DNA from 3 places in the Nitratireductor aquibiodomus genome. Region 2 is predicted to be linked to each of the others. Evidence: riboswitches for the same ligand, from Rfam matches in the RefSeq annotation. Region 2 holds a riboswitch; each other region holds the start of a gene.
The links. A riboswitch is a leader RNA that binds a small molecule or an ion and turns the genes downstream of it on or off. The one in region 2 is predicted to bind cobalamin.
Positions count from the first base shown of each region.

Region 1 (10,511 bases), 720 kb from region 2:
GGTGAATGAGACCGCTGTCTAGATCGGAAGCGAAGAACTGGCGGTGTGACCGGTCAAAGGCGATGTTGCCGATGCCGGGTCCGCTGTTGGTGTCGATATTGGCAAACAGGGTCACGGCACCGGTGATGCCGTCGATTTTCCAGATCGAACCGGGCCCGCCGCCATTCTTCTCGCCGAACTGCCCATCCATGAAGCGTGCGCCGGCTTCGCCGCGGCGCTGTCGTTCGGGCCGCCCGTCCTCGTCTTCGTCTTCCGTGACGATCTGGAGGCCGTGCAGGGACGTGGCCGCCGCATAGAGGTTCGGCACGATGGCCGTGGTCTCTTCGCGCCTACCGTCATCATAGGCAAGGCCGAACACCTGGCCGATTTCGGAGGCCGGCACTTCGAAGGGCGGTGGCGTAAAGACCACCTGCCCCTCAGGTGGGGCGCCGAGCCAGGTCATGTCGAAGATGCGCAACGAGGCGCGCTCGGTGTCGATGAAGGTTTCGTCCACCGGGTCGACGCCGGGCAGAAGACCTTCCACGAAACCGGGGATGAGCGTGCCGGGAAAACCGGTCACGGCCATGAAACCCGGCTGGATGATCGCGTTTTCCTGCGCGCTCGCTGGCGCATGTGCTGAAAAGCCCGCCATGACGGCGAGCGCAATGACGGCGGTGCCTGTAAGAAAGCGCCTGGCGCGTGCGCCGGGATGGAGGTCTCCGCTCCCGTCACGCCGTGCCGGGAACCCGTGGTTCTGCCCCATAACTTGCCTCCCGAAACCGTTTCGGAAGGCTGCCGGATGGGCGTCTTTTGCGCGCCCGGTCCCCTTTGTTCCGGTGTATCCCCCCGAAGCGAGGTTCATTTCAACCCCGTCATCGAAGAGCCTACGCCTCGGCTTACGCAAGGTCAACAAAGCCGCCCCGGTTATGCGCCGCGGCGGCTTCAACGACCGTTTGCAGTCGATATGCCGTGTCATCAGAACACTCCTTTCCGGGTGCGCACCATGCGTACCCTGCAGGGTTTGTCTGACGAGGCTGTGAAAAGGTTCACACTGAAGAGCGCCGTAAAGCCGATAGAGGGAGGCAATTCTGTTTCCACCGAACCGCAAATGGACTAGCTTTTCAGAAACTGGGGGAAGCGATGAACCGAAACGTCCCGTCGCGCGACACATTGTCGAAGGGCCGGTCATGAGTGGTTCGGATCAGACATCCGATGCTGCACTCGTGGCCAGAACGGCGCGCGGCGACAGGGCGGCGCTCCGGCTCTTGTTCATGCGGCATCACACGCGGGTGTTCCGTTTCGTGATGCGCCAGACGGGATCGGAAACCATGGCGGACGAGATTGCGAATGAAGTGTTTCTGGAGGTGTGGCGCCAGGCGCCGCGCTTCGAGGCACGCTCTCAGGTCTCCACCTGGCTGCTTGGCATCGCCCGTTTCAAGGCGCTTTCGGCCTTGCGCAAGCGCCGGGAAAGCGCGCTGGATGACGGGCAGGCGGAGGCAATTGAAGACAGCGCCGACACGCCCGAGGTTGCAACGATGAAGGATGACAAGGCGGCGGCGCTGCGCTCATTCGTCAACGCGCTGTCAGAAGAACATCGCACCGTGGTGGATTTGGCATATTATCACGGCAAATCGGTGTCCGAGATTGGCGAAATCCTTTCCGTGCCAGTTGCCACTGTGAAAACCAGAATGTTTTACGCTCGCAAGAAGCTTGGAGAAGCCTTGCAGGCGGCAGGATATGATCGAGGCTGGCCATGAGCGAGAACGCACAATCAAACCGCCGCGACCGGCTTGAGGCGCTGCTGCCGTTCTTTCTGAACGGCACGCTATCGGGCGCGGAACTGCGCGAGGTCGAGGAATGGCTTGCATCCGACCCGCAGGCCATGGCCTCGCTTGCCGAAGCCGAAGGTGAGTATTCGGCGACCGTTGCCGACAATGAGGCGGTCCACCCGCCGGCCGATGCGCTGGCGCGTTTTTCGGAGGCGCTGGCCGAAGAGGCGGGGCCGGAAAGGGCTGTTAGGCCCTCGCTGCGTGAAAGACTGGCCGGCCTTCTTCCCTCACTGCCGGTGCAGGCTGCGTGGGTGGCAGCCGGGCTGGCGCTCGCCATTCTCGTCGGCCAGACGGTCTGGCTCAATCTTTCGCAGACGGAGCAATATTCCGTGGCCGGTGCGGATCGCGAGGATGCACCCTTCGCCTTCGTGACATTTGCGGCGGATGCCTCCATGGTCGATGTCTCGGCACTATTGGAGGCAAGCGGTGCCGAGATCGCCGCCGGACCGCTGCCGGGTGGGCTCTACCGTGTTCTTGTGCCCGCCGAAACGGCGGAGCAATACGACGCAATTGTTGCCGGGCTCGAAAAGGCTGAATTCGTGGAAACCGTCGTCATCGGACGCAGACCGGGCGATGACTAGGTTCGTTTCACGCATCCTGACGGCTATCGCCATCACAGCCCCACTGGCAATGACAGCGCATGCCCAGACCACCGCACCAGCCGAGGCTGCGGACGGTGAAACGCAGGCGCGCACAGCCTCCGGCGAACGGCACGTGGTCTATCTGCCGCCGATGCTGGCGGAGCTTTTTGGGCCGGGGACGGGCGGGGCTGCGCCGGCGCAGCCCGCGACATCCGGGGATGCGCCTTCAACAAATGGCGATGTTTCGGATGGCGGCACTGGCCCAGCAGCATCTCCTCCCACGACGGCGGGAGCGGGGGCGCTTGCCAGACCTGTCGCGCCGCAACGCGCCATCTCCGGGGTTTTTGTGCCGGACGAGGTGCTTGTCACTCTTGACGGCGATGCGGATGTGGCTGCCGCCGTGGCCGCCCAGTTCGGTCTGGAGCTACGCTCGGCCCGTGCCTCCGGGTTGCTCGGGCGCACCATAGCCCGGCTTGGCATCCCTGACGGGCGTCCGGTGGCCTTTGTGCTTGCGCAGCTCGAGGGTGACGGCCGGCTGGCAGATCGTGTGCCGAACCATGTGTTTCAGCTTCAGCAGGCTGCCGCTGTGGTGAACTACGCTTTCGAGCGGATTGCGCTCGATGCGGGATCGGTGAGCGGCGAGAATGTGAGCGTGGCCGTGATCGACACGGCGCTGGAGGAGGCACATCCTGCCCTTGCCGGTCGCATAGGGAGCATGTTTGATGCGCTTCCCGACATGGCGGTGAAGGACCGGGAGCATGGCACGTCCATCTCTGGCCTGATTGCCGGCGGCGGGCCGTTTCGCGGCATGGCGCCCGGCGTGCGGCTTCTCCATGCACGGGCTTTCGAGGGCGGTATCTCCAGCACGAATGTGCTTCTCTCCGCGCTCGACTGGGCGGTGGAAGAGGGCGCGCAGATCGTGAATATGAGCTTTGTCGGGCCGGAGAACCCGCTTTTCTCGTCCGCCTGCCGCAATGCGATGGCGCGGGGTGTCGTGCTTGTTGCCGCTGCCGGCAACAACGGCCCCGGCGCGCCTTTCGGCTATCCAGCGGCCTATGATGGTGTGATCGCAGTGACGGCAACGGATGTGCATGACCGGGTGATGGGAAAGGCCAATCGCGGTCGCTACATCGATCTTTCGGCGCCGGGCGTGAATGTGGTGGCCCCCATCCCCGGCGGCATGGATGTCGTCACGGGCACGTCTTTTGCAGCGGCGGTTGTCTCTGGAGCGATTGCCAACCTTATCCACGCTGGCGGAGACGCTGCCCCGGAGACGCTTTCGGAACTGTTGCGGACCACTGCGGTGGACCTTGGCGATCCGGGTCGTGACGAGGATTTTGGCGACGGGCTCCTCAACGCCAGGGCAGCGATGGAAAAACGCGTGGCCGATTAACCGGACGAGGACGTGTCCGTAAGCCCGACCGGTGCGATGATCAGGCCGTTTTCGTCATGGGCGCGGTGGGCGGTCACACCGTAGATCCTTGCCAGATTCGCCTGCGACAGCACGGCTTCGGGTTTACCGAGCGCTGCAAGTTTCCCTTCGTTCAGAAGTATGACCTCATCGCACCAGCGGGCAGCGAGCGTCAGATCGTGGAGCGAGACCAGCACGGTCCTTCCTTCGGCGGCCAGCCGTTTCAACGACTGCATCAGCATGATCTGATGCGCGGCATCGAGGCCGGAGGCTGGTTCATCGGCGATGAGGAGCGGTGTTTCCTGCGCGATTGCACGCGCCATCAGAACGCGGGCCTGCTCGCCGCCCGACAGCTCGGTGGCGACCCGGCGGGCCAGCGGCGCAATGTCGACCATTGCCATGGCGCGGGCGATCGCGGCTTCGTCCCGGGCATTCGGGCGCTGGCCGAAGCCACGCCATGGCAGGCGACCGAGCGCCACGAGATCGCGAACGGAAAGACGCCAGCCTATGGTTCTCTGCTGCGGCAGATAGGCGATGAGGTGGGCGCGTTGGGCTGGGCCGATCGCCGCTAGATCGTGTTCGCCGAGCTGCATGGCGCCCTCGGCGGCAATGTGCCCGTTCAGCGCGCGCATGAGCGTGGATTTGCCGGCGCCATTCGGCCCCAGAAGGCCAATCACCTGTCCGGGTTCAATGTCGAAGCTGATGGCATCAAGAACCTGCCTCTTTCCGAGCTTCACGCTCAAACTGTCGATGTGGAGGTTCATCAAAGCATCTCCCGGCGGGCGCGGACAACGAGCCACAGGAAGAAGGGCGCGCCGATCAGTGCTGTCAGAACGCCGACATTGAGCTCGCCGGCCGGAAGGACGATCCGCGCGGCGATGTCTGCGGCGAGCAGAAGTGCAGCACCGCCGAGGCCGGCAGGCAGAAGGAGGCTGCTTGGCAGTCGGCTGGTCAGCGGGCGGATGAGATGCGGAACCACGAGGCCGATGAAGCCAATGGTGCCGGCGACCGCCGTTGCCGCGCCAACGGAGAGCGCCACACCGGCGACGATCAGGAAGCGTGCGCGGCCCATGTGAATGCCGAGGCTGGAGGCCGCTTCCTCGCCCAGTGAGAGCGCATCGATGGCGCGGGTCGACAGTGCGATCAGGAGCCAGCCACAGGCCATGAGAGGCAGGGCGAGTGCCACATGCTCCATGGATCGGTCCTTCAGAGAACCCAGCAGCCAGAAGATGATCTCATAGGCGGCGAAGGGGTTGGGTGACAGGTTTAGAACCAGGGAGGTGAGCGCTGCCGCGAGACTGGAGAGTGCGACACCTGCGAGGATGAGCGTGAGCGTCGAGCCCTGGCGCGCGGCGATGGCGAGCAGGATCAGAACGGCGAGAAGCGCCCCGATCAGCGCGCCGGCAGGAAGGGCATAGAGCGAACTTCCGGCAAGGCCTGAGTAAAACACCACCACCGCGCCGAGCGCTGCCATGGAGGACACACCGATCACGCCGGGTTCCGCCAGCGGATTGCGCAAAAACCCCTGAAGCACCGCGCCGGAAAGCCCGAGCGATATGCCGATGGCAAGGCCGAGCAGGGCGCGCGGCAGGCGGATTTCGCGCATGATGATGGCCGCCGCCTCGCCGCCGCCGGCGAAAAGGCCGGTTATGCTGTTCCCGAGGCCCAGTTCGGCGGGACCGATCAGCAGCGACACGACGAACAGCGCGAGTGCGAGGAGTGCAAGCGACGTGGAGAGCTTCATTGCGTCGCGTCCTGCGGGCAGGGGGCGATCTCGGCGCGAAGTGCGGCCAGCGCGCGCACGGCTTCCATCACTCCCGGGGCACCGCACGACAGGGAGCCTTCGGGCACGAATGCACCGATGCGGGTTTCGGGAAGGGCGGCAATCGCCGGGTGACGCGGCACGTGTTCGCCGAGTGTCGGCGCGTCCTGTTTTCTGCTGATGCTGATGACGTCCGGCCGGGCGGCGATCACCTGTTCCAGGGGGAAGGGTGCCATACCGACGACACCGAGATCGGCGGCCAGATTGGCGAAGCCCGCGGCGCGCATCACGGAATCAGCCAGCGTGCCGCTGCCGGGCGCGATGCCGTTCTGATCGTAGGCGATCATGGTGGGGCGCCTGTCGCATTGGCGTGCGGCAATTGCTTCGAGTTCGACTGTGAAATCGCCTGCTATTCTTTCGGCCTTCTCTTCCTGACCGAGGAGCGCGCCCATACGGCGGATTTCGCCCGGAATGGTCTCGAGGGTCTGTGCGAACGAAAATTCCTCGATATGAAAGTCCAGCCTTTTCAAGAGGGTGGTCGTGTTGTGGAGCGCGTAGGTGCCGGTGACCACGAGGTCGGGCTTTTCAAGGAACACCTCTTCGGCAAGTCCGCGATTGACCGGGTAGGCCTGCGCTTCTTCATGCAGCATTGAGAGGCTCGGCTCGCGCGAAAGGAAGGAGACGGAGACGAGCTGATCCGGCCCGGCCAGCGTCATGGCAAGCTGGTCAGTGCACAGATTGAGCGACATGGCGCGTTTTGGGGCGGCCGAAACCGGCGCGACAAGAAGCGCGCCGGCCAGAAAAGCAAGGCCGGAAAGGCGAGGGAGGCTTTTCCGACTCCCCAGCATCAGGGAGCGAACTTTGCCCGGAAGCCAGCGAAGACCCCGAAGCCCGGTGTGTTGTAGCCGCGTACCGTCTGATAATCCTGATCAAGCAGGTTTTCCGCGCGGACATAGAGTTCGGTGTCCTCGGTCGGCTTGTAGGCGACCCTGGCGTTGACAAGCAGATAATCGTCAAGCTCGAAACCGCCGGTGTCGACCGTATCCATAGCCGCCCTGGCAGATGCCGATATTGTCCACTTCTCTGCGGGCTTCACGCTGGCGGTCAGGCCGATTTCGTGGCGTGGCACGCGCGTCAGGCGAACGTCGTTCTGATCCACCGAGTGTGTATAGGTGTAGGCGCCGGTGAGGATCAGCCAGTCGGTCGCGGCATAGCGGAGCGAGGCCTCGACGCCGCGCTGGCGCGACGTGCCCGCGATCTGCTCATAGTGCGTCGTGTAGCCGATCAGATCGTCTATCTCGAGCTGGAAGTAGGTGAGATCGGCAACCACCGCTCCATTCCAGAAACGTTGCTCAACGCCGATGTCGAAGCCGAAGCTGGTTTCGGGCCGAAGGTTGGGGTTTGCGCCGAAGGGACCGAAGAGTTCGTTGAGGCTGGGGGCGCGGAAGCCGGTTCCCACGGAGCTGTGCAGGCGCGTCCCGGTCTCATTGAAAAGATAGGACGCGGTCGCGCGATATGTGGTGTGCCCCCCAAATTCGCTGTGTTCGTCCTGTCTGACACCGGCGGTCAGCGTCAGGTTTTCCAGCGGTGTGGCGATGGCTTCACCCCAGACACCGGCAATCCAGAAACTGGAATCAATCTCGGGATTGAACAGGCCGGCAGGAAAGACCGCGTTCTGGCGTTCGTAATCTGCGCCGCCCTGAACGACCAGCCATTCATTGACGTCAAAAGCGCCCTGATAGTCGGCCTTGTAGCGGCGAGCATTATAGCTTCCATCGAAGCCCGTGCCGGTAATCGACCGTTCGAGGTCAAAGGCCTGTACGGAGACCGTGTTGCGGAAGCGGCCGTCCATGAGGTCGAGATTGAAACCGGCGCGGCCTGCGCGTTGTCTGCTGTGGTTGGTGGCCGTTGGATTGTCACTCGGCAGAAGAGTGCCGAAACCCTGATTGTCGAACTCGGCCTCTGCGTCGATATAAAGCGCCGACCCGAAGACGGAGAAGACTTCGGAGAACGCATGTTCGGCGTTTGCATCGAACGTGATGTTCTCGTAGCCGTCGCGCTCGGTGCCGGAGGCTGCGGCCGAAATGCCGTCGGTGCGGAAGCCCGTGGCGTTGATGGAGAGTTTCGACTGCTCGCTGCCAGCTCTGAAACCGTAGGAACCACCAAACGTGCCATGCGAGCCACCTTCGCCGTGAAGGATGTGGGTGATGCCGGGCTCGACGTCGTCCAGTGTCGACAGGCTTATCACTCCCGCAATGGCGTCGGAGCCGTAGAGGGTGCTCTGTGAGCCCTTGAGGACTTCGATGTTCTGCAGCCCACCGGACAGGAGATATTGGTAGGATGTCTGCACCTGGGTGCTGGTCGGGTCGGAAATGTCGATGCCGTTGTAGAGGGTTTTCACGTAGCGGCGGGGCGCGCCGCGGATCGACAGACTGCCCTCCGCGCCCGCGCCCCCTGGCGATGACAGGCTTACACCCGGCAGAAGGTCAAGATATTCCACCGCAAGCGGCAGAGACTGCTCTTCGATCTCTTCGCGCCTGATCACTTCCACCGTGGAGCCCACTTTGGAAGCCTCTGTTGGCGTGCGGCTGGGTGTGATGACCAGTGTGTCGAGCTCGAAGTCTTCAGCCTGCGCGGTGAGCGTGGAGAAGCCCAGTATCAGCGCGGTCGTGCTGGACAGGATAGAGTTTCGGTGTCGATTTGAACGCATGCGTGTGCTCCAGAACCAAGTTTTTCCGGTTTGCTGGAGAGCGACAGACGCCTGACTTCAATCCCCCCGCCAGCGATGACAATCGCCACCACTGCGAGAAACACAGCCCCGGAAGCGTCCCGCATCCGGTCGGTGACGGCCTGAGGCAGGTTTCCTGGCTCGCGCTTCGTCGGCTGCCTCGCCTTCCCGGGCCTTGCGCCCAGTGGCATTGGAGGAGCCTCAGCGCTCACAGTTGCGGGAGCAGCCACGGCTGCGGTCACATGAAGAATGACCGTTCCGTGTTCCCTTTTCCTCCGGCGGGCGGACACCTGCCGGAGCACCTCAAGCGAACCGAAATCGCTTAGCAACTGGCTCCGGCAGCGTCAATCGGCAGGTGCGCGCAGGTCTGCCAAGTGTGCTGCTTCGGGTCAGTGCTTGTCATGAGGGTAAGGTGGCTCTTGTTGCAGAATCGGCTCTTCGTGTAGTTTTTGCGGCAATACTGTCGCAAATCCGTCATTGGAATTGTCGAAAAAGTTGCAGAATTCGCTTTCCGAACCCTGGGGAATTTTGACATCGGGGGCGGGATGGGAAATGCTAATCGAGAACCGAAAACGGTAGATAACGGGAGTGCGTCGATGACGTTTTTCAAGAGCAATGGCGAGAAGGTGCCGGCCCGCGTTGCCGAAATGGCGGATGAGGCACGATCCGGCCGAATGGACCGGCGTGAGTTTCTTGCGCTCGCAAGCGCACTCGGCGCATCGACGGCGGCAGCCTATGGAATGCTGGGCCTGGCCGCTCCCGGGCAGGCCATGGCGCAGGAGCCGAAAATGGGCGGCACGCTGCGTGTCGCCATGTTCATCAAGGACCCGAAAGACCCGCGCACGGCCGACTGGTCGGAGATCGCAAACGCCATGCGCCAGACGCTTGAGCCGCTGGTGAAGTACACGCGCGATTTCACCTTCGAGGGCAAGCTTATCGAAAGCTGGGAAGTCAACGAGGATGCGACCGAATACATTCTCCATGTGCGCCCGGGCGTGACCTGGAACAATGGCGATGCCTTCACGGCAGATGACGTGATCTACAATTTCAACCGCTGGTGCGACCAGACCGTGGAAGGCAATTCCATGCCGGCCCGTATGGCCTCGCTCGTCGATCCGGAGACCAAGAAGGCGCGCGAAGGCGCGATCGAAAAGGTCGACGACATGACGGTGAAGCTTAACCTGTCGGCGCCTGATATTTCGATCATTCCCGGCATGTCGGACTATCCGGCCCTTATCGTTCATCCGAGCTTTGACGAGACGGGCCGCGATTTTGTTGCCAATCCCATCGGCACCGGTCCCTTTGAGCTCGTGTCCTACGAGGTCGGCAACCGGGTGGAGCTGAAGAAGCGGGCCGACGGCAAATGGTGGGGCGGCGAAGCCTATCTCGATGGCATCGAGTTCATCGACTACGGCACGGATCCGTCCGCGACCGTCAGCGCGTTTGAATCCGGAGAAATCCACGCGAATTACGAGACCACTGCCGATTTCGTGGATATTCTCGATTCCCTCGGGTTGGTGAAGTCAGAGGTCACAACCGCCACAACGATCGTGGCCCGCACCAATGTCAACAACAAGCCCTATGATGACGACAAGGTGCGCCGCGCGCTGCAGCGCGCCGTGGACAACACGACCGTTCTGGCGCTTGGCTACAACAATGCCGGCGAGGTGGCCGAGAACCACCATGTCTGCCCGATCCATCCTGAATATGCAGAGCTGCCGAAGCTTGAGCGCAATCTGGACGAGGCGAAGGCGCTCATGGAAGAAGCCGGCCAGATGGACCATGAGCACGAACTCATCACCGTGGACGAGGACTGGCACAAGAATACGGGCGACGCCATCGCCGCCCAGTTGCGCGAGGCCGGCTTCAAGGTGAAGCGCACGGTGCTGCCCGGCTCCACCTTCTGGAACGACTGGACAAAGTATCCCTTCTCCATGACCAACTGGAACATGCGTCCGCTGGGCATCCAGGTGGTGGCGCTCGCTTACCGCACCGGCGAGGCGTGGAACGAATCCGCCTATTCCAATCCGGAGCTCGACAAGCTGATCGAGGAGGCGCTGGCCATTCCGGATCCGGACAATCGCCGCGAGGTGATGAAGCAGATCGAGGAGATCATCCAGGGTTCGGGCATCATTCTCCAGCCCTACTGGCGCAAGCTCTACAATCACTCGGTGGAGGCCGTGAAAAACCACGGCATGCACCAGACCTTTGAGATCGATCT
Region 1 covers NZ_FNSL01000001.1:1,017,567-1,028,077, reverse strand. Annotated here, with positions in the region: gene BLW55_RS04865 (NHL repeat-containing protein) at 1-742, opposite strand, end outside; gene BLW55_RS04860 (sigma-70 family RNA polymerase sigma factor) at 1,167-1,736, shown strand; gene BLW55_RS04855 (anti-sigma factor) at 1,733-2,389, shown strand; gene BLW55_RS04850 (S8 family serine peptidase) at 2,382-3,782, shown strand; gene BLW55_RS04845 (ABC transporter ATP-binding protein) at 3,779-4,564, opposite strand; gene BLW55_RS04840 (FecCD family ABC transporter permease) at 4,564-5,544, opposite strand; gene BLW55_RS04835 (ABC transporter substrate-binding protein) at 5,541-6,410, opposite strand; gene BLW55_RS04830 (TonB-dependent receptor plug domain-containing protein) at 6,410-8,272, opposite strand; cobalamin riboswitch at 8,400-8,611, opposite strand; gene BLW55_RS04825 (ABC transporter substrate-binding protein) at 8,887-10,511, shown strand, end outside.
Region 1: it holds a riboswitch for cobalamin, as region 2 does, so the genes downstream of both, BLW55_RS04830 (TonB-dependent receptor plug domain-containing protein) here and BLW55_RS08245 ((2Fe-2S) ferredoxin domain-containing protein) in region 2, are expected to answer to the same signal.

Region 2 (10,511 bases):
TCAGCATGGGGTCATCGAAAATGAACATCCGATATTCGAACAGCATGGAACCCCAGTCGGGTTTCGACGGGTCTGCTCCCAGTCCGATGAAGGCAAGCGAAGCATAATTCACCACCGATTGTCCGGCATTGCTGCCCACATGGGTGAACATGATCGGCAGCGTGTCGGGCAGTACGTGCCGCACCACCAATCGTGGCGTATCAGCGCCCAGTGCCTGGGCCGCCTGCACATAGGACAGGGCCAGTGTGCGGTGGGTCAATGAATTGGCGAGTAGGGCGTAAGGTCCGATCCCTGCGAGCCCAAGCGCCAATCCAGCGGACAAAGGCGAGAGCCCGAAGATTGCGGCAGCCGTCAGGGCCCAGATCAAGGTTGGCACCACGATGAACAGTTCGCAGAAGCGCAGCATCAACCGTTCGGTCCCGCCGCCCAGGATCGCTGCAAATGTCCCCAGGAGCGATCCGCCGAGAAAGCCGACAGTGCCTACAGCGAGTACCACCAGAGCCGTGCGCCAGCCGGCGACAAACATGCGCGAGGCGATATCTCGGCCAAGGTTGTCGGTACCGAGAAGGTGTTCAGTCGACGGACGCTGATGACGAGACAGGATGTCTACCGCGTCGGGGTCGTGCGGCTGCCAGAAGCCTCCCGCCAGCAGGGAGATGGCGAACACGAAAAGCAGCGTGAAAACTACTGTGCGCCTCATGCCGAGCGCGGGTCCAGCCGTCGCATCGTGAGTTCCATCGCAGCGTTCATGGTCAACATCCAGACGGCGACAGTCATGATGTAGGCAAGCAGAGCGGAATAGTCGCGCGCGCTGATGGACTGCACCAGAAACTGGCTGACACCCGGCAGACCGAACAGCACTTCCAGCGTTGCCGTCGTGCCGATCGCCCAGCCTGCCTCGGAGCGCACTGCCGACAGCATTGCATAGAGCGCGCTGCAATGGCAGTGATGCCACATTGCCTGCCTACGGGTCAGTCCCTTGGCGATAGCGGTGCGGAAGTAGGGTTGCCCGGTCTGTTCAAGCATGTCGCGCCGGTAGATGCGCGCAAACAGACCAATTGAATGCAGTGCGATGAGGACGATGGCCAGCGCATAAATCGATGGCCCGCCCGAAAACGGTCGTATGAGCTGAAATTTGACGCCAAGCACCCAGATCAGGAGCAGTCCGAGCCAGAAGGCAGGCACCGCCTGCACGCTGATTGCGAGGCCGCGGCTGAAACGGTCAGCAATGCCCCGCGGCCGCAGAGCGGCAGCGAAGCCCAACGGCACCGCCAGTACCCCCGCGAGCACCAGGCCGGAAATGCCGAGCGTAAGCGAGAGTGGCAGGCGTTTCATGAATTCGTCAAAGACAGGCTCCCCGGTGCGGAACGAGCGCCCCCAGTCGCCGGTGACGAAGCCCGCGAGCCAGTTGAAATAGCGCTGTGCCAGCGGCTGATCGAGCCCCCATTCGGCGCGCATCGCCGAGACCGTTGCTGGATTGGCGGGCAGGTTCCACGCGCGGATGGCGATCTCGACAGGGTCGGCCGGCATCAGAGCGACAACGAGGAAGGCGAGCGCGGAGACCGCCAGTAAACTGGCGGCCGCACGCAAGCCCAATCTCAGCGTATGCTCCAGCACGCGAGTTCGTTCAGCGCGCCTCCCCCATCTCCGGTCGGAACACGTGATAGTCTGAACCCCACGGCTTGTAATTAGGCAGGCGCTGCGAGAGGCCGACATGCCAGCTCGGTGACACGAGGAAGGTTGCAGGAGCATCCCTATAAAGCTGCTCCTGCGCCTCCAGCGCAATCTCCGTGCGCTCTTCCAGCGTTCCCGCCGTCGAGAATTCGGCAATGATCGCGTCGAACGCGTCGCTCTTGTAGCGCGAATGATTGAGCGGACCATCGCTCTTCAGCATGGAATTGAAGAAGTAGGCGGGGTCTCCTGCGGGCGCCGTATGCTGCGCCCAGAGCGCAATGTCGAAGTCGCCACCGGCAGCATAGTCGCCGATGTTCTCAACGACCCTGGTATCGGAGGCAATGCCGACGCGGGCGAGGGCCGCTTTGACCACCGGCATCATGGTGACAAGGTCCGGTCGCTGCGGATAGGTGACGATCAGTATGGAAAGTGTCTCGCCGTTCTTCTCCTGGATCCCGTCACTGCCGGGTGCCCAGCCGGCCTCAGCCAGTAGAGCCTTCGCCTGGTCGAGATCCGTTACGCGCGGCTCCTTCGCCGCAAAGGGGAAGTAAGGCGCAAAGGCGCCGGTGGCCCGCGAGCCTGCATTGATCGCCGCGACCAGTTCCTGGCGATCGATGGCAAGGTCGATTGCCTGTCTCACCCTGACGTCGGAAGTGAAAGGTCGTTCAGTGTTGATGAAGCCGAAATACTGGTAGCCGACCGGAAAGGATTTGACCGCGAGATCCGGATTGGCTTTCAGACGCGAAAGACCTTCGGACGGCAGGCCGAAGGCAAGATCGAGTTCTCCGGCCTCGAAGGCCAGCGCCATCGTTTGCGCGTCGCCGAAACGGCGTAGGTTGATTGGTGAGCGGCTTTCCGCGCCGGGAAAATGCGGATTGGGCGTGAGTTTAAGGTTCTGGTCGACATTGAACGCCTCCACCGCATAGGGGCCGGTGAACAGGAACGAGCCGTCATCCTTCACGGTATAGGCCATCAGCGGCCACTCGGCGAAGAGAGCGGCGATCAGGGGAACGGGTCGCTCGGTGGTGAGCGCGAGTGTGAGATCGTCCAGCGCCTCGAACTCGATCATGCCGCCGGTGGATTTGGCTGCCGGCAGATTGGCGAAGGTGTGGTCGAAACCCTTTTTCAGCGCGGTCGCCGTGACAGGCGAGCCATCGGAGAAGAAGCGGCCTGGCGCGAGCTTGACGGCCCAGCTTAAATCGCCCGTACGCTCGGCCGTTGCGGCCAGCTCGGGTACGAGATTGCCTTCGCTGTCGACCATGAAAAGTTTCTCACCGATGCCATGGCTGACCAACGCCCAGCTTGAAGAGCCCTTGGTTGGGTCAATCGCGGCGGCAATGAAGGTCGCGCCAGCCTGGATGGCCTCCTGCGCAACTGCCGGCAGGGCAAGCATGCTGGAAGAAGCGATCAGCGCGGCAAGCGCTGCGCGGGTAATGTGTCTCATGTCAGTCTCCTGTTGGATCGGAATGGGTATTGTCGCGCAGGCGCTGTTTGCGTCCCGTCGGGTGATAGGCGAACTCGTCGACGACGCGGTCACCGAGCAGATGCTCTTCGACGATGCGGTCGATCGCCGCCTCTGTAACGCCGCCGTAATACGTGCCCTCGGGAAACACCTGCACCACCGGGGCGAGCGCACAGGGGCCGAGGCACGTGGATTTCGCGGTCATCGTGCCGGAGCCCGACGCGCGCAGCTTGCGGCGCTGTTGCTCGTTGCGCAGATGTCCCCAGATCGCGTCCGCCCCGGCGGCGTTGCAGGCTCCGCCTTCGCAGACCAGGACGCGCCGCTTCTGTGCAGGCACCAAGGACGCCGCGGGTTTTTCTTTTTCAGGAACAATGTCGGGGGCCATGGCCGCGCCTTCGATCAAGGCGGCGAGCAAGGGTTCGAAATGCCGCTCCTGCGCAATATCGCGGGTGACGCGTATCGGTGGCCAGCCGCCGGCAGCCTCCGTCTGCCAGCGCTTTAGCGAGCGTGTCAGCCAGTTCATGAAGCCAGGCTCCATCGGCAGCACCAGCGGAACGATCAGAATGGATGTGAAACTGCGGTCACGAAGATCGAGAAGCGCCTCCCGCAGCGACGGTTGACCTTGTTCGGAAAAGCATGACGTGGCCTGCGCCACACCGGGAAGGCGCGCGGCCATGCGCGCCAGTCGCTGCATTTCAGCATACGGTGCGGCGGCAAATGCGGATTTTGCCACAAGAAGGACAGCCTGGCCTTTGAGGGAATGTCTGTCCCCCAGGTCGTATTGGCCTGTGTCCGCTGACGTTGAAGCCCGTTCCAATCAAAAACCCCCGTTGCGATGCAGACGGGGATCCGGAGACGTCGCGCGTGTTCAGTTCTTGCGAACCGGACACAGAGTGCGCGCTCCTGCGGCAATCCCCGGCCACGGAACTCTATGCGGTCAGGCAGGTCTCCTGGCTCGCGGGTCATCGCTGCTTTGCCTGTCTTCCCGGCTAAAACGCCAGTGACATCGATGGCAAAGCGGCTCTCCGCTCACAGTTGCGGGTCAGCTCCGGCATTCCCCGAAAGGTCACCGGATTCCCTCTTAGCTCCCTCCCGGCAATGCCGGCAGGGAGAACCTTGACGCGGCGAAAGTCTCGAATTGTGTTCCACTTGTCAATCGCGATTGAGCCGTTTTGCTCAGCCTCCACGATCAAGGCGCCAATGCCGTCAGTCGATTGTCGGGCGCACGATGTTTGTTGGTTGAAAAGCGTTGTCCCGCGCGCCGAGGAACCTGGTCACACCGGAAGGCGGTTCGAGGGTTTGGCTGTGTCGAGCATGGCAAGTCCCCTGACTTTGGGATGATCGAAAGGTTGCGCCCGGCTGGAAGCCGGGCGCGGGTTCATTGAAAGAAGCGTACCTAATCAGTGCGCGATCATCTCGTGAACGATCTCATCGGCCTTGAGAGAGGACGGATAGTAGGTCGGCCAGTTCGTCAGTTCTTCCAGAATGGCAGCACGATCGTCGCCCCAGTAGAGGTGATAGTGGTCGGTCACCTCGGGCGCGATCCTGTGATCGCTGAACTGGATGAACGCAGGCGCGTCGTCGTCGCCTTCCGTCTTCTTGAAGATGAAGCGGACGCCGCGATTGCCCTTCTCATAGGTCAGGATCTCGTAGCCGTCATAGGCGTAGTGGCCCTCAACTGGCTGGCCGTCGCGGTAGAAGGTGACGACGTCACCCTTGATCGTGATCCGCTCGACATCGGTCTTGTAGCCCGTGTCGTAATAGGCCTTCCACTCGTCGGCGGTCTTGTCTCCGTTTTCAGCCTTGTGCTCCCAGACCGGATCAAGCGTCCCGTCCTTCAGATGCGGATAGACCGACTGCCAGTCGCCTGCATAGTCCGAGAGGGGGCGGTCCTTGATCTGGCTGTCCTCGAAATAGCCCTTGTAGACCTTCTCGTCGCCGTGATCGTGAGCGTGGTCGTGCCCCTTGTCATGAGCGTGACCGCCATCATGGCTGTGGTCGTGGCCTTCCTCTCCCTCATGAACCTTGCCGCTGCCGCCTGCGACAGCGATGTTGTAAGGCATGCCCTCGACTTTGATGGTTCCGGCTTCCTGAAGCGTATCCTTGGCAATTCGCCGAACCAGACCGGCCTTCGGATCGCTCATGACGATCTCGTCGCCAGCCATGGCGATCCGCGGGCGAGGGTCATTCCAGTGGCCATCCATCGAGTAGGGCTCGGTCACCTTTTCGCTTTTGGCGACCTTGCCATCCAGAACGTCGACCTGATGCAGTGAGCCGTCTTCTGTCAGCACATAGCCGAAGCGTGCATTGGCGGGATCGAGCGCGAAATCGATGCGCCGGAACGGGAGCTCGATGTAGCGGAAGTGCGGTTCGTCGGCAGGGTCAACCACGACCAGGCCTTTGGCCCCGTAGTTTCCAAGGAAGACCTGCATGCTCTTTGCACCGAGCAGCGTTCCCGTCTTCCCACCGGCCGGCAGGTCGCTGGCGTAGTTCAGCATCTTGAAGGTGGGTGCATCGCTCCCGGCCGTGACGGTCAGGACGCCTTCATCGCATCCCGCCGCAAGGAATGCACCGGAGAATGCTTCACCATGGATTCCGGTGCAGGTGGCAACTTCGCCAACAGGCGTTCCGTCTTCCTTGACCGTTTGCATGCCAACCCGCTTGGGAGAAGCATCGCCTTCAACCGGCGCGTCCGAAGCGACCGTTGTGACCCAATGCTTGCCGATGGGTGCCGCAAAGCCGTGATGCGCGCGGGCTTGAGGCAAACGAGTGGATTCAAGTTCACCATCAGAAAGTTCGTGAGCGTCGACAATCTCGTTATACCCGCCGCGATCAAAATTGATCACCACCTTGCCGTCATGGTCGATGACGTGGAACGGGCGCGGACCGGTCAGGCTTGCTTCGACCGCCTTGGGGTCCTCAATGTCGATGTCGGAATGGTCGCCGTGCGCGTGCAGCGAGATGCCGCTGTCGATGAAGTTCACGACGTCGTTGTTGGACTGCACCGCTACAATAGCCGCGCCTTCGTCAACACTATAGAGCTTGACCTGGCCAGTGGTTTCGAACGACCAGCGCTTGTCCGGTTCACCGAGGTCAAACGCGGTGATCTTGCCGGCCTCATGGTCGCCAACGAAAACGCGATAGAGCGTGACGTCTTCCTCCGCGAAAGCCACGGGGCCGGTGAGCCCCACGGTAAGGGCAAGGGTGGATACACCCAGGATAAACCGTCTCATTCATCTCTCCTTTGGTACGGTATTACGTTACATATGAGGAGCAAATTCACCCCCCATCCTTGTGGGCATTCACTCGCCGTTGATGGCGGTCACAAGCGTCCCGACATTGTGACGCATCATGTCGAGATAATTGGCTGCCGGGCCACCTTCTGGCGAAAGGGCGTCGGAATAGAGCGTTCCACCGAGCGTCAATCCGGCTTCAGACGCAATCTGCTCGACCAGGCGTGCATCAGAGATGTTCTCGGCGAAAACAGCAGCGGCGCGCTTCTCTCTGATCTCGCGAATGAGTGCGGCGACATCTGCAGCCGAAGCTTCGGACTCGGTCGAGATGCCTTGGGGCGACAGGAACTGGATGCCATAATCGCGCTCGAAATAGCGGAACGCATTGTGCGCGACGACGGCGACGCGGCGATCCTCGGGAATATCTGCGATCGCCTTCTTAATGTCCGCGTCGAGTTCGATCAGTTGCTTCTGATAGGCCTCGGCGTTCGCACGATAAGTGTCGCAGCCTGCCGTATCGGCCTTGCAGAATGCTTCCGCGATGTTGCGCACATAGATCTGTGCGTTGGCAACCGACTGCCAGGCGTGCGGATCATTCGGGGTGGCATGGAAGATGGCTTTGCCATCGACATAGTGATAGTGCCCGCCCTCCGGATCATTCACGATGTTGGCGCCCTTGGTCAGCACGGCCGCCTCGGCGGTCGTGCCGCTCGCCTCGACCAATCGTTCCATGAAGCCCTCGAACAGGAGTCCATTGGTCAGGACAACATCCGCCCGTGCCAGCGCGATGGCGTCGGCCGGGCGGGGCTCATAGACATGGGCATCGCTGTCCGCGCCGACCAGGGTCCGCAGTTCGATCCTGTCACCCCCAACGACCCTGGCGAAATCGCCAATGATCGAGAAGGTCGCGACGACGCCTAGTTTCCCGTCCTCGGCAGAGGCGGCGGGAACGAGCGAAACCGAGGCAAGGCCGATGGCGCAGATAAGGGTTCTGAGAAATTTCAAGGTACGCTCCTGATTGTCAGGCGGTTCGATGGGCGGTGCGGGGAAGGCGAGACAGCAGCACGCCGCGTGGAGCCAGCAGCACCGATGCGACATAGACGGCTCCGGCTGACAGAATGATCGCCGGTCCGGAGGGCAATGATGCGTGGTAGGACAGGAGGAGGCCGGAAACGGAGGCCACAAGTCCGATGCTGATCGACACGAGACACATGGACTCGACACGGTTGACCCAGAACCGCGCTGCCGCCGAGGGAAGGATCATCAAGCCCACGGAAAGCAGCGTGCCTAGGGCCTGGAAACCGGCCACGAGATTCACGACAACGAGCCCGAGAAATACGAAATGCACTGGCGAACCGAGCTTTGAGACAGATCGCAAGAACAGTGCATCGAGGCATTCCGCAACGAGGACACGCCAGAATGCGAACAGCGCGACCAGTGTCAGGCCCGATGACAGCGCGATCAGAAGCAGCGCATCATTGTTGAGAGCGAGCACCGTCCCGAACAGCACGTGCATGAGATCAACACTTGAGCCGCGCAGCGAAACCATCAGAACGCCGAGCGACAGGGAGATCAGATAGAAGGCTGCCATCGACGCATCTTCCTTCTGGACCGTCAGGCGCGCGACCGCTCCGGCCGACAGAGCTACAACCATGCCCGCGATCAGCCCGCCGATGGTCATCGGCACGATCTGCAGGCCATAGAGCAGGAACCCGGCAGCCGCGCCTGGCAGAATGGCGTGCGCCATCGCATCGCCCGTCAGGCTCATGCGCCTCAGCATCAAAAACACGCCGACCGGGCAGGCGCTCAGCGAAAGCATGACAGCGCCCGCGAGCGCGCGCTGCATGAACACGAACTCGGTGAAGGGCGCGATCAACCAGTCGATGGGCGAACCGCTCATGCCGCCCCCCGTTTCCCGTCACGGGAATCGTGGCTGTGCTCATCATATCGATGATCGTGGTGGTGGCCCGACACGCACCACGGCGCATCCTCGTCCCATGCTTCATGAAACTGGCGTGCGCGCAGAAGATTCCGCGCAGACAGGGCTTCTTGCGCCTCTCCCCAGGCTACGGGGCGGCGGGCGAGCAGCAGGGCTTCGGGGAAATGCTGCCTTACCAGATCCAGGTCGTGGACAACGACCATCACGGTGCGTTCCTCGCCGTGCCAGCGTTTGATGAGTCTGATCAGATCGTTGACCGTCCGCGCGTCGATGGCGTTGAACGGTTCGTCAAGCAGGATGAGCTCAGCATCCTGCACCAGGACGCGCGCGAACAAGGCTCTCTGCAATTGTCCACCGGACAGGGTATCGATGGGTCGATTGTCAAAACCCTCCAGCCCCACGGCCGAGAGTGCTTCACCCAGGCGCTCGCGATCTTCGGCACGATGGCGGGCAAACATGCCGCGCCGTGGCCATAGACCAAGTGAAACGAGGTCAATGACGCGCGCAGGGAAAGATCGGTCCAGTTCCGATTGCTGTGGCAGATAAGCAATGCTGACCCCCGCCGCAACGGAGCAGGTCCCCGCCATCGGCTTCAGGACCCCCGCGACACCCTTCATGAGTGTCGACTTGCCAGATCCGTTGGCGCCGACGACGGCTGTCAACGAGCCCTTGCGCACCGATCCATCGAGGTGGTGGACGGCTGGATGACTATTATAGCCAAGTGTCAGGTCGTGGAAGGTCAGGCATATGGTCATTCATTCAGTCCCGGCAGAACAACCCGTCCCGCTCTCTTGACGACCGATTATGTTATGTTATGACATTCGTCAAGAAATATGTTATACTATGACGGTTGAAATCGCGAATGAGAACGGTTGATGCCCACTCCGATAGTCGGCCGAACAAGGTGCAGCATGGCCGCAATCAGAAACTTGTTCTCGACGTCCTGAGACGCGCAGACAAGCCGCTAGGAGCCTACGAGGTCCTGCGCCTGCTCCGCGACGATGGACTTCGCGCACCGCTTCAGGTTTACCGGGCACTCGAACGCCTCATTGCAGCAGGCGCCGTTCACAGGATCGAGAGCGTGAATGCCTATGCGTTGTGCTCCCATGAGCATGGCGACACCGACGGACACGCCGTCTTCACGATCTGCACCCAATGCGGTCACGCCACAGAGCTTCACGAGCCCGAACTCGACCGCCTGTTGAGCAGGCTCGCCTGCGAGCAACAGTTCAGCACCAGGGCGACGATGGTCGAGCTCTCAGGTGTGTGCAAAGACTGCGCCAATGACTAGAGCAAGTTGCAGTCAGGGGGAGATGCCTGAGGTCCGCAACAATGCGGAAAAGCCGGTAGACAGGGCGGAGCAGCATTCCCGTGAAACGGTGCACCGCTCCAGGATACCCGTCTTCATCCTGACCGGGTTCCTCGGGGCGGGGAAATCAACGCTTCTCAACAGTGTCCTGCGTGATCCGGCGTTTGCGCGCACCGCCGTCATCGTCAACGAGTTCGGCGATGTCGCGCTCGACCATGACCTGGTGAGCATCGGGCAAACCCAGGTGGCGCGCACAACGACCGGATGCATGTGCTGCACCTTCGGCAGCAATGTCCGGGCAGGGTTGCACGACCTGCACACGCTGGCAGCGGCCGGTGAAGTGTCGTTCGAGCGCGTTATCGTGGAAACCACTGGCCTGGCCGATCCCGCACCGATCATCAACGATCTGATCCCCGGGGGGTCTCCTGCCGTCGGCTTGCGCGACCATGTCGTTGCGCGCACCTTCGAATTGGCTGGCGTCGTGACGCTGGTTGACGTCATGACAGGTGCGACTTCAATCGAGAACCATTTCGAGGCGACCAAACAGGTCGCTTTCGCCGACCGGATCGTGCTGACCAAGACCGATCTCCTGCCCGATCCCGGGCCATCGCCCGATGTCGAGAGCTTGACCGCAATGCTGGCAAAGCTCAATCCTTCTGCGCCGATCGAGGACCGCATGGCGACTGGCTTCGCTCAAGGCCGCCTTTTCGATCCCCGCGCCTATGTTCCCGCTTCGCTGGGCGACGACGTGACCGGCTGGCTGGCGCTGGACGAGGCGTTGCGCGCCGAGAACGCCAATGCGCCCTCCTCGGGGCACGACGACAGGGACGGTATTGACAGGCATGGTGGACGAATTCGCGCCTTCACGCTCACACGTGACGACCCGATCGAGCA
Region 2 covers NZ_FNSL01000001.1:1,736,823-1,747,333, reverse strand. Annotated here, with positions in the region: gene BLW55_RS08260 (ABC transporter permease) at 1-700, opposite strand, end outside; gene BLW55_RS08255 (ABC transporter permease) at 697-1,590, opposite strand; gene BLW55_RS08250 (ABC transporter substrate-binding protein) at 1,628-3,118, opposite strand; gene BLW55_RS08245 ((2Fe-2S) ferredoxin domain-containing protein) at 3,120-3,830, opposite strand; cobalamin riboswitch at 4,060-4,270, opposite strand; gene BLW55_RS21095 (ZinT/AdcA family metal-binding protein) at 4,537-6,369, opposite strand; gene aztC (zinc ABC transporter substrate-binding protein AztC) at 6,439-7,374, opposite strand; gene aztB (zinc ABC transporter permease AztB) at 7,391-8,269, opposite strand; gene aztA (zinc ABC transporter ATP-binding protein AztA) at 8,266-9,063, opposite strand; gene BLW55_RS08220 (Fur family transcriptional regulator) at 9,171-9,599, shown strand; gene BLW55_RS08215 (CobW family GTP-binding protein) at 9,622-10,511, shown strand, end outside.

Region 3 (10,511 bases), 1.0 Mb from region 2:
CACCATGGTGTTCTGCGCCATCAGCGCGTCCTCCCGTTGCGCAAATGGGCCCGGCAAATGCCGGACCCACAGGCCGATGTCATTCCTGAATGGCTTGAAGGCGTTCGAAGATCGCGGCATCCCACGGCACATCCTCGCCCGTCAGATGCGGCGCGACGGCTTCCATGAATGGTTTGCGATCCACTTCGTTCACGGTCACTCCCTGGTCGCGGAACCAGTCAGCCAGCTCTCCCTCCGAGGCGACGATCTCATCCGATGTCTGCGTTGCCACGGTGGCGAGCGCCTCCAGTAGAGCGGCGCCGTCCTCACCCATCTTGTTCATCGTCACAGGCGATACGACCGTCGCCAGCGAGTTTGTGATGTGCCCGGTCAGATTGATGTTCGACTGGACCTCGTAGAACTTCTTGAACTGGATCGTCGGGAGTGGATTCTCCTGCGCGTCGACCACACCCTGCTGCAAGGCGAGATACACCTCGGCGAAGGCCATCGGGGTGGGGTTTGCGCCCGTGGCGCGTGGGAACATCTGATAGGCCGGAGCGTTGGGCGTCCGAATTTTCAGACCCTCCATATCCTTCGGCGATAGGATCGGCTTGTTGGCGGTCACATGGCGCGCACCGTAATAGGTCATGGCCGCGACCGTATTGCCGGAAACCTTGTTATACGCCTCACTCATCTCATCGAAGAGGTCGGAGTTCACATAGGCCTTCCAGTGTTCATAGGAACGCATGGTGAAGGGGTAGTCGGAAATGCTTATGGGGCCGTAGGATTGCCCGAGAAAGGCAACGCCCGTGTAGATCACATCCACCGTTCCAAGTGAAAGCGCTTCGTTGAGGGCTGCTTCCTTCCCGAGTTGCGATGCGGGGAAGACCTCCATTTTGTAGCGGCCCCCGGTTGCTTCTTCGAGAAGCTCGGCCGCGCGAAGCGCCGCAGCATGGTAGGGCGTGGAAGCCTCGTAGACGTGACCGAACTTCAGGACGTCCTGGGCGAGGGTGGCTGTTGCACTGGCGGCGATGGCCACAGCGGCTCCGATGGAGAGCGCGCGAAGTCTGGATAGTTTCAACATGGTTCCTCCCAAAAGAAATGAGCAGCTTCTCCCGGTGTAGCTGCATCAGGCACCTGTTATTGCCCCGCTGTCTCCGTTTGAAGGAAGCGGAGCACTCCCGTCCTCCCTCCCCTCATTGCGGGGGAGAACCAGGGCGTTTACGGAGCCATGACAGCTCCGTTTTCGGCGATGCGAAGATCGACGAAATGCTCATGCAGATGATCGGCATGTACGAATACGCCGGCAGCCCTCCTTGCTGGACACGGCGGTAAAACTGATGATCGGCATGTGTTGAATATCATCACAAAGCCCCACACCTCCTGTGAGGCCACGATGGCGGGCAGTTTACTGTCGTCACCGGCATGGTGCGCCCGGCATGGTTTGAGCCGGCGATGCTCGTGATGGCGCTCCAAAGCGTCTGAAGTCGCCCGGTCAAAGCACCGACCGCCTCGACGCAGAGCCTGTGGTTGCAGGCTGAAAGCAGGTCAGGGCGCACGGAAGTCCGGCATTCTGCCCGCAGATTGTCGCTCGATCAGAGCTGCCCATTAAACGAGACGTGTCCACCCGACTGCACCCCCCGAGGTGAGCAGCCATCCAACCGGCGTGCTCAATGTTTATATATGAAGCATACATTCATTTATAAATCAAACACTAGATCGCCGTGCGTTCATCCGCACGCACAAAGGACGATCTAAATTCTTGATGGAGCATCGGAATAATCCGAAAACCGGATTCCACTTTTCGGTCCGATGCTTTAGTTCCACCATCGGTTGCTTTCCGCCGGGATATGCCAGGGCGATGCAGCGGAAGGCCTGGATTTTCGCCTATGGATGGCGGACTTCGGAGCGAACGCGGCCACAGGACTGGCAGGGCGTTCAGGCTCGCCCGGCCCAGCCGATGATTTTGTCATGGAACCGGGCTGCGGTGTGTTGCGCGGCGACCGCTTCGCCGCTAGGGTCGCTCCCGCATGCGGTTCCGCATCCTGCGGATGAAAAGGGAACCCGGTGCGATCTCCTGGCGGGATCAATTCCGGGGCTGCCCTCGCAACTGTAAGCGGCAAGTTCTTCCAATGCCACTGGCCAGAGCCGGGAAGGCGGAGCGAACGTCCGAGCCGCGAGCCAGGAGACCTGCCTCATGCATTGACCATGAACGCCGGACGAGGTGCGCCGGCAGGAGGATCAGAATGCATGCAGGCGCGGCTTTGCCGGCGACAAGACGATTTAACGGGCTCGATCGTCTTCGATATGTTATATCATTTCAAATGAGTCGTTTCCGCCTTTTTCCGTCGGTTGCTGCAGGTGGCCCGAATGCGCGTTGATCTGGCTGGATTCGCGCGGGAGGGGGCATTGGGCGATCACGCTGCACTCATGTACCTCGTCGAACGCGCTGATGCGCTTGGCTTTGGCGGCATCTGGTTCAACGAGTTTCACTTCGCCCGGGAAGCGCTGCCCTATCCGTCGACGCTGTTGCTCGGCGCGGAGATCCTGGCGCGTACGGAGCGGCTGCGCTTCGGCACGTCGATCCTCGTCCTGCCGCTCTATCACCCGCTCATGCTGGCCGAGCAGATCGCGCAGCTTGATTTTCAGAGCGGCGGCAGGGTCGATTTGGGCATCGGACGTGGCACGGAGCCCGCGACTTTCACCGCGCTGGAGATTTCGCGTGACGATGCGCACCGCCGCTTCTGCGAAGCGCTCAGGATCATGATCGAAGCGTGGACAAAGCCGCACTGCTCTGCCGATGCCGGACCCTGGAAATTCGCCAATGTCGCCGTCGGACCGCCTCCGGTTCAGAAACCGCATCCGCCCGTCTACGTGGCCGGCGTCTCAGAAGAAACCGTCGACATCGCCGCGCGAAACGGGTTTCCGCTGCTGCTCAGTCTCGAACCGAACGAGGCGCGGCAATTGCCCGTGTTTCACGCCGCACTTGAACGGCATGGCGCGTCGCGGGCATCGCTCACGGCCTCGTCGCTCTCTCGTTATGTGGTGATTGCTCCGACCCGGGCTGAAGCTGATGAGCGGGTCGACACGCTTCTCGATAGACTGAACACGCGCCGTGCCGAACGCGCGCTGGCACGCGGGATGACACCGCCAGAGCCGCGCAGCCGCGCTTTGATGATGGCTGATTTCACCATCGCGGGGACACCCGAGGAATGCCATGCGCAATTGCACGCGCTTTCGGCACGCACGGGTTCCAGCAGCATACGCTGCCTGTTCAGCGCCAATGGCTTGATCGCCAACGATGTGGCTCTCAGGGGCATGGAGCTCTTCGCTGCCGAGGTGCTCCCGGCTCTCGACAGGCAGGCCTCTTCTCCATCCCCATTCGAAAACGCCGGGAATGAGCCGGCTTTGCAAGGAGTGAATTCATGATGCGTTATGGCGGTCTCCGCGCTTTTGCGGTCGCGGGTCTATTGGCGGCTTCGATGCCTGCTTTCGCAGATGGAGCGGGCTTTCCCTATACGGATGAGAACTGCGGTGTCACCACCACCTATGACGCACCGCCGGCAAGGGCCGTTACGCTCAGCAACAACGCAACGGAGATGATGCTGGCGCTTGGGCTGGAAGACCGCATGGCGGGCACCTCCTATATGGCGAACCTCAAGATCAGCCCGCAATATGAAGAGGCGTATAACGAGGTTCCCGTGCTTTCGCCGCTTGTCGCCACGACCGAGCAGCTTATCGAGGTGGAGGCCGATTTTGTCTATGCCGGTTATCCTGACGGCTTCAGCGAAAGCCGCCACACGCGCGACCAGTTGCATGATCTGGGCATGAAGACGCGGCTCAACACCGAAGGCTGCAATCTCGGCAAATTCGGTTTCGATGAACTCTACGCTGAAATCCGCTCCGTATCTGCCATCTTTGGCGTGCGCGAGCGCGGCGAAGCACTGATCGCTGACATTGAAAAACGGCTCGCTGCAGTGGAAGAGGATCTCAAAGGCGCGGACGCCATACCGGTGTTCATCTTCAACGGCGGAGAGGCCGCCCCACGCGCCGTTCTTGGCAACACCATGCTGTCGCATGTGGTGTCGCGGGCCGGCGGCGAGAACATCTTTGGCGATGTTGCAAACCGCTATGGTCAGGTGTCCTGGGAGCAGATCGCCGAGCGTATGCCTGAATACGTCGTCGTCTATTACTCCGGCACCGCCGGCGGCCAGGTGGTCGGTGACCCTGCCGGTGAGCTGGGCCAGGGGCGGATCGAGATATTGAAGGCGAACCCGACCATCGGGGACGTGCCGGGCATTGTCGGTGAAAGATTTGTCACGATCGATTCCGTCTGGGGCCAGCCGGGGCCGAGCTCCATCGATGCGGTGGAGAAACTGGCCCGTGCTTTCCATCCCGAGCGGATGGGCGAATAGCAGGCGAGCGGGACTCACGGGATGCATGCTCCCGCCCCGAAGAGGGACGACCCAGACAGCCATGAAGCGCTGCTTGCCGTGCTCCAGTCAGCACCGCCTGCGCGAGGCGCGGCTCTTCGCCGTGTTGCTTTCGCCCGCGCGGCAAGCGGCGGGTCGCCAGGCTATGCGCTGGTCATTCTCCTGATGGTGGGGCTGCTCCTGGGTATGGCCATTGCGGGACTGATGTTCGGCTCGGTGCACATACCCGGTGGAACGGCGGTCGCCATTCTCGCCAATCTGGTGGCCGGCGACGGGCTGGTCGAGCCTGACTGGCGCGCGGTCTATGAGACCATTGTCGTCCAGACGCGCATGCCGCGTGTCGTGCTCGCCGCCCTTGTGGGCGCGAGCCTGGGGGTAACCGGCATGACGATCCAGTCCATCGTCCGCAATCCATTGGCCGGCCCGAGCATCCTCGGCGTTTCCTCCGGTGCGGCAACGGGCGCCGTGGTGGTGATGCGCTGGGGGCTTCTTGGTCTCGGCGTGTTCACGTTGCACATCTCGGCCTTTCTCGGCGGACTGGTAACACTCTTCGCAGTGTTCTGGGTTGCGCGGACGGGCGGGCACATGACACCGACGCGACTTGTGCTTGCCGGTGTGGCGATGAGCGCGATCCTGAGCGCGCTCACAAGCCTGATTGTGCTCACATCACCCGATCCGCAGCTCGCCTCACGGGTCCTGTTCTGGACACTGGGCGGCTTCGGCACCGCGCAGTGGAAGCTCATTCCCATTCCGCTCGTCGCCCTTGCGCTTGGGCTTGGCGTGATGCTGGTTCAGGCCCGTCGTCTGAACCTCCTGATGGCGGGAGACGAGAGCGCGGTGGCGCTCGGGCTCAACGTCCAGCGTTTCCGTCAGAGCATGTTTGTGCTGGCAGCCGCGCTCACCGGCATCACCGTGGCGGTGAGCGGCGTGATCGGATTTGTCGGTCTCATCATGCCGCACATCGTGCGGTTTCTCGTCGGAGCGGATCATCGTCGCGCACTGCCGGCGGTGGCGCTTCTCGGTGCGAGCTTCACCATTGGCGCCGATCTTGTCGCCCGCACAGTGATCGCGCCGCTAGAGCTGCCCGTCGGCATCGTCACGGCGCTCGTGGGCGGCCCGTTCTTCATCTGGCTTCTGCGGCGCGACGCGCGCGCATTTGGGGGTGCGCGATGAGTGTTCGGCCCGGTACGCTCGATCTGCGCTCGGTCACCGTGCGCACCGGCGCAAAGACGCTGGTCGACAATGTGTCGATCAGCGTTTCAGAAGGTGAGATGGTCGGCCTTCTTGGGCCGAACGGCGCAGGCAAATCGAGCCTGTTGCGAACCGTCTACCGCATAAACCGGCCGGCATCGGGCACGGTGCTTGTGAACGGTGAAGATGCGTGGCGGCAGCCCACTGAATGGGTGGCGCGCAATGTGGGTGCGGTGCTTCAGGATATGCCGGCGGAGTTTCCCCTGACGGTGCGTGATGTGGTCGCCATGGGCCGCTCGGCGCACAAGAAGCTTCTCGAGCCTGACACGTCACACGATCACACGCTGATTGCGGCCGCAATCGCGCTTCTTGGGCTGGAGCCGCTTCAGGGTCGCGCTTTTCGCACCCTTTCCGGTGGGGAACGGCAGCGCGTTCTCGTTGCGCGCGCGCTGGTGCAGCAGCCGCGTCTTCTGGTGCTTGATGAGCCGACGAACCACCTCGACATCCACCATCAGCTTCAGCTCCTGCGCTTCATGCGCGGCCTTGAAATCACGGTGGTGGCCGCACTTCACGACCTCAATCTCGCTGCCATGTTCTGCGACCGGCTTTGTGTGCTTGATCATGGCCGTCTGGTGGCTGTGGGAACCCCCGAAACGGTTCTGACGCCAGAGCTGCTCCGGCGTGTCTACCGTATCGATGCAACGATCGCCCGGCATCCTGAGACAGGAACCGTCTGGGTGATGCCATCGGCCGCGCCGCCCATTGGCCAGCCGGCGCGCGCAGCGGAGACCGCAGAACAGGCATCGGTCCACCGTTATAATTAACGCGGTCTTAAGCGAGGGGGCGCTTTATAAACTGAGAGCAACAGGTTTCGGCCCCAATGGTGAGCAATGCGGACTTTCCCGGATTTCACGGACGTAGCGCGCAGGCGCTGCCGCCTGGCCGGGTGTGCGTGATGCGATGAACAGCCTTGCCCAACAGCGCTGGTCGGGGCCGTCATTCGTTGCCCGCATGGCTGCTACCGGACAGCCCTCCACCGCCATTGCGGCGGCGCTGTTCACGGTTCTGATGATTTCCTTCCGCCCCTTTCAGCCTGCCGGACCACAGGTGACCGGCAGCGGCGGCGACATCGTCAACCAGCTCGGCTTCGGTGCGCTTGGGGCGATTGCCGTGGCTTCTCTCCTGATGCTGGTTGACCGGCGCGTCCTCGTCTCGCTGCTCAGCCCATGGTGGATTCTTCTCCTGGGGTTTGTGGCAGTCGCCACACTCAACACGCCGGTACCGAGCGACACGATGCGCACGGTGGCCTTCTCGGTCATCGGCATCGTCACCGTGGCCGCGATCCTGACCCTGCCACGCGATGCGGACGCGTTTTCGCGGGTGCTGGTCTGTGCCGGCTTTGTGATCCTCGGACTGTCCTATTTCGGCGTGGTTGCCATGCGCGATGTCGCGGTTCACCAGGCTTTTGATGTGGAGTCCCAGCATGCCGGCCTCTGGCGCGGCGTCTTCACGCACAAGAACATCGCCGGACCTGTGATGGCCGGACTGGCCTTCGCCGGCCTTTATCTGTGGCGGCGGGGATGGCGCTGGTCCGGTGCAACGATGGCCATTCTGGCGATGATCTTCGTCTTCCATACGGGCTCCAAGACAACCACCGCCACGGTACCGCTCGCCGGCATGCTGATCGCGTTGCCTGGCATTTTCGGTCTGCGGTTTCTGGTCCCGGTGCTGGTGATTGCCGCCGTCAGTGCGCTGGCCGTTGCCACCCTCGGCATCGTCTTTATCGGGCCGGTGAAGGAACTGGCAGCGACGCTTGCGCCCGATCTGACCTATACGGGGCGCACACCGGTCTGGGACTTTGCCGGAGACATGATCGCCCAGAGACCGTTTCTCGGATATGGCTTCGACAATTTCTGGCTGACGGAGCTCGTGTTCACCTCCGACCAGCCCTTCGACCGTCCGTGGGACATTCGCGGCATTGTGCACGGCCACAATGGATATATCGACATCGCACTCGGCATGGGGCTTCCGGCGCTTGCCGTCGCCATCGCCACCTTTCTGCTGGTGCCGCTGCGCGACTACATGCGCACGCCGCTCTATCGGGAAAATGTCTTTCTGGCCGATTTCTTCATGATGGTGGTCACATTCTGCGTGTTCAACGCATTTCTCGAGAGCTTCTTCTTTCGTCGGACGGACCCTGTCTGGATGTTTTTCGTGATGGGCGTGCTTGGCATGCGGCTCGTCGCGCGCTTCAGGGTGCCGGGCCAGGCGCTACGCTGACGAAGCAAGCCGACATTCAGGTGTCATGGCGCCTGCCGTAGGCTCTGCTTGCGGGGCGTGCACCGCGCTGCGTATCGCAGGCCTGCTGCATAACGGCGCACCACCGGCCACAGACTTGCCTTCCGTGATGCATGGACGTACATAAATTTCAGTAATTTCTGAAATTAGAGCAATTCCAGGAAAAGTGGAAGCCGAGTTTCCGTCCGGAGTTGCGCAAAAACAATAGGTTAGAGCGCTTTTGCGGTTCGGTGAAACGCAAAAGCGCTCCAGTGTCAGGACCGCTCATCATGAACCTCCCGCCACTCCTGCAGTCTTTCGTGTTGCACTTTGGAGAAATGGGCAGCCGTTGGGGCATCAACCGCACGGTGGGGCAAATTTATGCGCTGCTTTATGCGTCTTCCAAGCCGCTCTGCGCGGATGACATTGTCGAGGCGCTGTCCATCTCGCGTTCCAATGTTTCCATGAGCCTGCGCGAGCTTCAGGCTTGGAATCTCGTCATCCTGAAACATATTCCCGATGACAGGAGGGATTACTTCACGACACCGGACGATGTCTGGCAGATCCTGCGGACGCTGGCAGAAGAGCGCAAGAAGCGCGAGGTCGATCCCACGCTTTCTGTCCTCCGCGAGCTTCTGATGCAGACACCGGGCAGCGAGGAAGAGCGCCATGCACAGGCCCGCCTCGCCGAGATGCAGACCCTCATCGAGCAATTGACGAAGTGGTATGACGATGTGAAGCATCTGGAAACGGAGCAACTGGCGACCCTGCTGAACCTCGGCGCAAAGGTGACAAGACTGCTCGACGCCAAGGATCGCATTGTATCGCTCGGCCGCAGGCGCACGGAGCCGAAGACGCCATGACAACGCTCGACGCTGGCATAGGAAGACGCCGCCCCCGGGCCGCTGGGCGCACCACAGCGGCAGTGCCGCAGGCGCAGCCAGACGAGGTTGCGGACACGCTGTCTGCGCGCGACGGGGTCAGCAGGGTCGCGGTGCTACTGCAAACGACGGCATCGCTGCTCTGGCTTCCCCAAGCGGGTCTACTGGCGCTGGCGGTCGGCAGCATTGCCGCCGGTAGCGACGCTTCCGCGGCATGGCTTCCGGCCCTCGGCATTCTTGTTCTCGGTGTTGCGCGTGCGGTGATGGATGGCGCGGGCACTCGGCTGGCGTTTCGTCGGGCGCGGAGCCATTTGAGCGTGCTGCGCAACGAGGCGGTCGCGGCCCTTGCCGAAACCTCGCCGCTCGATGTTACGCGGCCCTCATCGGGGTTCGCCGCGAGCACGCTTGCCGAGCAGGCTGAGGCCGTCGTCCCCTATGTCGCCCGCTTCCGTCCGGCGCGGTCCAGGGCGATGATCGTACCCTTGGCGATCCTTGCCTGCGTGCTGGTGTTTTCGTGGGCGGCGGCGCTGGTGCTGCTCATCGCGGCACCGCTGATCCCGATCTTCATGGCACTGGTCGGTTGGCGGGCCAAGCAGGCAAGCGAAGAGCAACTCGCCGAGATGGGCAGCATGAATGCCTTCCTCATGGACAGGCTGCGTGGACTGACAACGATCCGTAGTTTCGACGCCGTGGATCGCACGGCAACGCAGCTGCGTGCCAGTGCCGAAGACCTTCGACGCCGCACAATGGCCGTGCTGCGCATTGCGTTTCTTTCCTCCGCCGTGCTGGAACTTTTTGCCGCACTCGGCGTCGCCATGGTCGCCGTCTATGTGGGCTTTCATCTGCTTGGTGAACTGAATTTCGGCGCATGGGGCGGCAGGCTCTCTCTGGCGGAGGGGCTGTTCATTCTGCTTCTGGCGCCGTCCTTCTTCGAGCCGCTGCGCGATCTCTCCGCTGTCTGGCATGACCGGGCATCGGGCGAGGCTGCTTTCGACGCGTTGAAGAAGCTGGCCGCGTCGGGGCGAAAGACCCTCGTCGCGTCTTCCGCGAAGGGCGGTCGGATCGGGACTGGCGGGGCGCTGTCGCTGTCCGTCGAAAAGCTTGTCTTCCACCACGCGGAAGGTGCTGCCCCGGTCTTCCACGATTTCGATCTTGAGGTGGAGCCCGGCGAGCGCATCGCGCTCGTTGCGCCGAGCGGCGAGGGGAAATCCACACTGCTTGCGCTCATTGCGGGACTGGTTGTGCCGGAGAGCGGGACAATTCGCATCGGCGGACCGCTCGTGGATGGCGCAAATGCCGCAGATCTACGAGCCTCCATCGCCTGGATCGGGCAGGACCCGCACATCTTCCCCGGCACGATCAGGAGCAATGTAACAATGGGCCGCGCAGATGTGGATCCGGCGCGCGTTTCGGCGGCGCTCGAGGCGGTAAGCCTGTCGGAACTTGCGGCTCGGCGCGGGCCGGCGATGATCGGCGAAGGCGGCTTTGGCCTCTCCGGTGGCGAAGCACTCCGGCTGGCGCTGGCGCGCGCTAGCGCGACGCCGCAGGCCGGTTTGGTTCTCGCCGATGAACCGACCGCTCATCTCGACCGTGAAACTGCGCGCGAGATCACCGAAAGCCTTTTGCGCGTCAGCCGTGGCAAGACGCTGGTCGTTGCCACGCATGATCCCGTGCTTGCCGCCCGCATGGATCGCGTCATCACACTGAACGCACCCGAAACGGCAGGAGCCAGGTCATGACCGGCAATCGC
Region 3 covers NZ_FNSL01000001.1:2,759,735-2,770,245, forward strand. Annotated here, with positions in the region: gene BLW55_RS13180 (TRAP transporter small permease) at 1-21, opposite strand, end outside; gene BLW55_RS13185 (sialic acid TRAP transporter substrate-binding protein SiaP) at 80-1,063, opposite strand; cobalamin riboswitch at 1,996-2,191, shown strand; gene BLW55_RS13190 (LLM class flavin-dependent oxidoreductase) at 2,389-3,408, shown strand; gene BLW55_RS13195 (ABC transporter substrate-binding protein) at 3,462-4,394, shown strand; gene BLW55_RS13200 (FecCD family ABC transporter permease) at 4,416-5,585, shown strand; gene BLW55_RS13205 (ABC transporter ATP-binding protein) at 5,582-6,427, shown strand; gene BLW55_RS13210 (O-antigen ligase family protein) at 6,564-7,883, shown strand; gene BLW55_RS13215 (GbsR/MarR family transcriptional regulator) at 8,171-8,743, shown strand; gene cydD (thiol reductant ABC exporter subunit CydD) at 8,740-10,500, shown strand; gene cydC (thiol reductant ABC exporter subunit CydC) at 10,497-10,511, shown strand, end outside.
Region 3: it holds a riboswitch for cobalamin, as region 2 does, so the genes downstream of both, BLW55_RS13190 (LLM class flavin-dependent oxidoreductase) here and BLW55_RS08245 ((2Fe-2S) ferredoxin domain-containing protein) in region 2, are expected to answer to the same signal.